Linked DNA regions of Fodinicurvata sp. EGI_FJ10296. Each later gene encodes a partner of the first gene's protein in a complex. Links are inferred from orthologs where the notes say so. Each region holds a gene or a part of one and is shown in the gene's direction. Other genes may lie near its edges.

Region 1 (2,978 bases):
TGGTCGACCAGGGTGCAGAGATGGTTGATCGTATAGCTTTCGGCCTCTGCGATTTCGGCGAGGCTCTGCCAGATCATCGGTTCCATGCGGACGCTGGTGCGGCGGCCGTCGACCGTGACGTTCCGGCAATACGGGCTCTGATCTTCGCTGAACGACCAGGGGTATTGGGGTAGCTTGTTCCTCATCAATGGCGGCTTTCGCTGGTGGTCGACGCGGATTGGAGAACTATGCCGAAGGATTTCCTCTTTAAAGTTGCATTTCACGGCATGCAACATATTTTTGGCGCCCGGTGTCGTGACTCGCCTGGTGAGATGCCCACCAGACAGGGGCCGCGACGATGGACCGGGCCGGGGCGGGCGCTGTAGGATGTCGGCAATGATGGAATGCGGTGCTGCGGGGTAAGGCCATGAGCGGATCGGACAAAGACATCCTTGCGGCATGGGCGGACGCTGCCCAGCGCGAGTTGAAGGACAAGCCGCTGCACACGCACGTCTGGGAGACGCCGGAGGGGCTGACCATCAAGCCGCTGTACACGGCCGCCGATCTGGCAGGTGTGCCGGGACTGAATTCCGCCCCCGGCACGGCGCCGTATGTGCGCGGCCCCCGCGCCACTATGTACACCAACCGCCCCTGGACGCTGCGCCAGTATGCCGGGTTCGCCACGGCGGAGCGCAGCAACGCGTTCTATCGGGCCAATCTGGCGGCCGGCCAGTCGGGATTGTCGGTCGCGTTCGATCTGGCGACCCATCGCGGCTATGACAGCGATCATCCGCGCGTCGTCGGCGATGTTGGCAAGGCGGGTGTCGCGATCGACAGCGTCGAGGATATGAAGATCCTGTTCGACCAGATCCCGCTGGACCGGATGTCGGTGTCGATGACCATGAACGGCGCTGTCCTGCCGGTGCTGGCGGGCTACATCGTTGCGGCCGAGGAGCAGGGCGTCGCGCCGTCGGCGCTCAGCGGCACCATTCAGAACGACATTCTGAAGGAGTTCATGGTCCGCAACACCTATATTTTCCCGCCGGAACCGTCGATGCGCATCGTGGCCGACGTCATCGAATACACCGCCGCCAACATGCCGCGCTTCAACTCGATCTCGATCAGCGGTTATCACATGCAGGAAGCGGGCGCGACGGCGGTCGAGGAACTGGCGTTCACCTTGGCCGACGGGCTGGAATATGTCCGCACGGCGGTCGCGCGCGGTCTGGATGTCGATGCCTTTGCACCGCGCCTGTCGTTCTTTTTCGGCATCGGCATGAATTTCTTCATGGAGGTGGCAAAGCTGCGGGCCGCCCGGGTGCTGTGGGCGGAAATGATCGAACGGGAATTCGCGCCAAAGGACCCCCGGTCCAGCATGCTGCGCACCCATTGCCAGACGTCCGGCGTCTCGCTGACCGAACAGGACCCCTATAACAACGTCGTGCGGACGACCATCGAGGCGATGGCAGCGGTGCTGGGCGGTACGCAGAGCCTGCACACCAACGCTTTCGACGAGGCGCTGGGCCTGCCGACGGATTTCTCTGCCCGCATCGCCCGCAACACGCAGTTGATCCTGGCTGAGGAAACCGGCATTCCCAAGGTCATCGACCCGCTGGGCGGATCCTATTACGTCGAAGCGCTGACCCGCGATCTGGCGGACGCCGCGCGCGCCCTGATCGGCGAGGTCGACGAGCTCGGCGGCATGACCAAGGCGGTGGCGGTCGGCATGCCCAAGCTGCGGATCGAGGAATCGGCGACCCGCCGGCAGGCCCGGATCGACCGCGGTGAGGAGACGATCGTCGGCGTCAATCGCTATGCCGTCGAAAACCCCGAGCGTGTGGACGTGCTCAGCATCGATAACGCCCAGGTGCTGGCCTCGCAGACCGAACGGCTGGCGGCCCTGCGCCGGACCCGCGATCAGGGCGCCGTCGATGCCGCGTTGGCGGCGCTGACGCGGGCTGCGGAATCCGGCCAGGGGAACCTGCTGGAACTGTCGATTGACGCGGCGCGCGTGCGCGCGACGGTCGGCGAAATGACCGAGGCGCTGGAGCGGGTTTTTACCCGGCATCGGGCCGTGACCCGCTCGATCAGCGGCGTCTATGGCCATGCTTACGAGGGCGACGAGGGATACGCCAAAATCGTGGCCGACGTCGCCGCTTTTGCCGAACGCGAGGGGCGCCGGCCGCGCCTGCTGGTGGTCAAGTTGGGCCAGGACGGCCATGACCGCGGCGCCAAGGTGATCGCGACAGCCTTCGCCGATATCGGCTTTGACGTGGATGTCGGGCCGCTGTTCCAGACGCCGGAAGAAGCCGCAAGGCAGGCAATCGAGAACGATGCCCATGTAATCGGCGTTTCCAGCCAGGCAGCCGGCCACATGACGCTCGTGCCGTCGCTGGCGGCGGCGCTCAAGGCCGAGGGCGGCGACGACATCCTGATCGTCTGCGGCGGCGTGATTCCCCCGCAGGACTATGACGCGCTGATGGAAGCCGGCGTCGCCGCGATCTATGGGCCGGGTACGAATATTCCCATGGCGGCGGCCGAGGTTCTTGCCCTGCTCGACGCCCGCCAGTGATCCGCAACACGGCGCCGCTATAGCGGCCAGAAGCGCGGAATGACCAGGATCGCGGTCGCCCCGACAAGGATGTTCATCGGCAATCCCACGCGCAGGAAATCGACGAACCGATAGCCGCCGGCGTTATAGACCAGCGTGTTTGTCTGGTAGCCGATCGGCGTGGCGAAGGTGGCCGAGGCGGCGAACATGACGGTGACGACGAACGGCCGGGCATCGACGCCGAGTTGATCGGCAAGGCCGATGGCAATTGGCGTCATCAGCACCGCGACGGCATTGTTCGAAATCAGTTCGGTCATGAACGAGGTGACGATATAGATCGTCGCCAGGATCGCGATCGGCGGCAAATCGCGCACCACCGTCAGCGCACCGTCAACGATGATGGCCATGGCGCCGGTCTTGTCCAGTGCGCGGCTGAACGCCAGCATGC
Region 2 (2,963 bases), on another replicon or contig:
CTCAGCCTGATGGCGACGAGCTTCATCGCCTCCTACTGGCTGGACCTGCCGCTGTCGCCACGCGCGCGCCTGGGGGAACTCCGGCGGCTGTTCCTCAGGGCGTTCTTCCCGCTGTTGACGCCGGTGATCATCATCGGCGGCATCTGGACGGGATTCTTCACGCCGACCGAGGCCGGGGCGATCGCCTGCATCTATGCCTTCTTGCTGGGCACGGTCGTCTATCGCGATGTCGGCGTGCGCGATCTGGTGACCGTGCTGCAGCGGACGGTTTCCTTCACCGCCATCATCATGTTCATCATCGCCATCGCCACGTTCTACGGCTGGCTGCTGGTGCGGCTGCGCATCCCCCAGGAACTGGCGGTGATGCTGACCGATCTGAACATCGGCGTGACCGGAATCCTGTTCTGCATCGCCCTATTCTTCCTGATCATCGGCTGTTTCATGAGCGTCGTCGAAGCGGTGCTGATATTCACACCGATCTTCATGCTGTCGATCCAGTTTCTGGGCATCGACCCTGTGTTCTTCGGTGTGCTCATGGTTCTGACGCTTTCCGTCGGCGTGATCACACCGCCCTTCGGCAACGTCCTCTATGTGCTGGTCGGCATCGCCGGTATGCCGTTCGAAGAGGTGGTGCAGGCCGTGGCGCCGTTCCTGATCCCGATCTTTGTCGTGATCGCACTGCTGATCCTGTTCCCGTCACTGGTCACGTTCCTGCCGTCCATCCTTTCATGAGCGAGAGCCGCCGATCGCCGGTCGGGGAATGGTCCGGCGTCTCCGGGTGGGGGGGGATAGCCCCTACGACGCCGGCCTGATAGGCTGACGGTCCCGATCAGCTCCTATTCGATCATCCACTGCACGACCTTCAGGCCCGATCCAGTCCATGCCCGCTCAGAACGACCCGGAAACCCTCGCCCGCGGCCTTCGCGCCGGCAATCGCCGGGCTTTGGCGCGGACCATCACGCTGATCGAGTCCACGCGCGCCGATCAGCGGGCACAGGCCCGCGCGGTGCTGGAACAGGCCGCCGCCGACGCCGAGGCCGGGTCGCCGGAGACGATGCGGCTGGGCATCACCGGCGTTCCCGGTGTCGGCAAATCGACCTTCATCGAAAGCTTTGGCACGGCCCTGATCGAGCAGGGGCACAAGGTCGCCATACTGGCGGTCGATCCCAGCTCGGCGCGCAGCGGCGGCAGCATTCTGGGCGACAAGACGCGAATGGAGCATCTGGCCCGCAACCCGGACGCCTTCATCAGACCGTCGCCGACCGGCGGCAATCTGGGCGGTGTCGCGCGCCGGACGCGTGAAAGTATTCTCGCGTGCGAGGCGGCCGGCTATGATGTCGTGATCGTGGAAACGGTCGGCGTCGGACAGTCCGAAACGGCGGTCGCCGACATGGTCGACGCCTTTCTGCTGCTGCTGTTGCCCGGCGGCGGCGACGAACTGCAGGGCATCAAACGCGGCATCGTCGAACTGGCCGACATCGTCATCGTCAACAAGGCCGATGGCGCGATGACGGCTGCGGCGAACGAGGCCACGTCGGAATACCGCCGGGCGCTGACCTTCCTGCGCGGCCGTCAGGATGGCTGGAAGGTGCCGGTGCTGCAATGTTCAGCCCTTGAGGAGCGCGGGCTCGACCGCGTCTGGGAGAGCGTCGCCGCCTTCCGGGAGGCGCGGATCTCCGCCGGACTGTTCCATAAGAACCGCGAGCGTCAGGCGCTGTCCTGGATGTGGTCGGAAATCCGCGACACGCTGCTGGAGCGGTTCCGCGCCGATGCCGGTGTCCGCGCGCGGCTGGCCGAGATCGAGCAGGCCGTCGCCGACGGCACGATAACGCCGTCGGGGGCGGCCGATACCCTGCTGGGCACGTTCCTCAAGGACGCTCCAGCACCAGCTTCAGGCCCAGAAACGCCGGGGTCGGGTGGGTGATCACATAGGTGGGAATCTCGTCAAGATAGGACCGGAACCGGCCCTTGTCGATGAAGCGCTCGCGGAATGGCGACTGATCGAAATAGGGGCCGAGCTTGGGCACGATACCGCCGGCGATATAGATGCCGCCGAACGCCCCGATGGTCAGGGCAAGGTTGCCGGCCACCGTTCCCAGCATGCCGCAGAACATATCCACCGCTTCCCGGCAGATCGGGTCCCGGCCGGCGACCCCGGCCTCGGTCACGCCGGGCGGGTCGCGCATGGGCGCGTCTTCTTCGCCCTCCAGCGCCGCGATGGCCTCGTAAAGGTTGGTCAGCCCCATGCCGGACAGCACACGCTCGGCGGAGACATGCCGGTGCTTCTGGCGCAGCCATGTCAGGACGGCTTCTTCGCGCGCGGTGACCGCCGCCATGGTGACGTGCCCGCCTTCACCGGCCAGCGGTTGCCACGCCTCGCGCGTCGGGACAAGACCTGAAACCCCCAAACCGGTGCCCGGCCCGATGACGCCGACGGCGCGGCCGGGCAGGGGCTTGCCGTCGCCAACCTGACGAAAGTCGCCGGGGCCGAGCTGCGGCACCGACAAGGCGGCGGCGGTGAAATCGTTGACGACTTCGAGCCGGTCGAAACCGAACTGGGCCTTCATGCCGGAAATAGAGAAGGTCCATGCCTGATTGGTCATGGTCACCTGATCGCCGGTAATCGGCGAGGCGATGGCGATTGCCGCCGCCGCCGGCCGCGCCGGCGGGGCCACCTGATCGAGATAGCTTTCGATCGCGGCTTCCAGCGACGGGAAGTCCCGGCACGGAAGAATGCGGATATCCGCCACCCCTGCCGATGACACCAGGGCGAAGCGGGCGTTGGTGGCGCCGAGATCGGCGACGAGCGCTGGTCTGTCCAGGGGCATGTCGTGGCGTATCCTTACGTTCCGGCCGGATGGGCTTTGTCCGCAACGACTGGATCGCCAAATCGGTGACGCCCGTCAAGTCATTTCCCGTCATCGGCGTCGGGCGCCGCTGTTCCTCAATGCCGCGTTGAGCCC

What was found. The genes of interacting proteins can lie anywhere in the genome.
Region 2: the proteins of scpA (region 1) and meaB are in contact, whole or in part, in a crystal structure (PDB 8DPB), measured with the Methylorubrum extorquens proteins. The link is inferred for Fodinicurvata sp. EGI_FJ10296 from one-to-one orthologs. Residues at the interface, in SOR27001.1 of Methylorubrum extorquens: Glu577, Glu578, Asn579, Asp580, Gly581, Arg582, Arg583, Arg585, His596, Ala604, Ser605, Ala608, Asp609, Gly611, Phe612, Asp613, Val614, Asp615, Ile616, Gly617, Pro618, Leu619, Glu625, Arg628, Gln629, Val631, Glu632, Asn633, Asp634, Glu661; in SOR26638.1 of Methylorubrum extorquens: Arg20, Ala21, Ala24, Arg25, Thr28, Ser32, Arg33, Arg34, His37, Thr98, Gly99, Gly100, Ser101, Ile102, Leu103, Lys106, Thr107, Ala110, Ala113, Ile114, Asp115, Arg116, Ala118, Phe119, Ile120, Arg121, Pro122, Pro124.

Annotation. Positions count from the first base shown.
Region 1 is NZ_JBFCVL010000012.1:61,256-64,233, reverse strand. The notes cover bases 73-2,978. They hold scpA (methylmalonyl-CoA mutase), read left to right. Parts: upstream 73-406; coding sequence 407-2,551; downstream 2,552-2,978. Other genes in these bases: ABZ728_RS21240 (SLC13 family permease), read right to left, coding at 2,569-2,978; ABZ728_RS21250 (ribbon-helix-helix domain-containing protein), read right to left, coding at 73-185. Outside these bases: more of ABZ728_RS21250, read right to left, coding at 1-72. UniProt on the Escherichia coli protein: Catalyzes the interconversion of succinyl-CoA and methylmalonyl-CoA. Could be part of a pathway that converts succinate to propionate.
Region 2 is NZ_JBFCVL010000008.1:226,562-229,524, reverse strand. What follows is about bases 12-2,902. They hold meaB (methylmalonyl Co-A mutase-associated GTPase MeaB), read left to right. Parts: upstream 12-880; coding sequence 881-1,924; downstream 1,925-2,902. Other genes in these bases: ABZ728_RS18215 (glucokinase), read right to left, coding at 1,869-2,828; ABZ728_RS18225 (TRAP transporter large permease), read left to right, coding at 12-732. Also shown: more of ABZ728_RS18225, read left to right, coding at 1-11. UniProt on the Escherichia coli protein: Binds and hydrolyzes GTP. Likely functions as a G-protein chaperone that assists AdoCbl cofactor delivery to the methylmalonyl-CoA mutase (MCM) ScpA and reactivation of the enzyme during catalysis.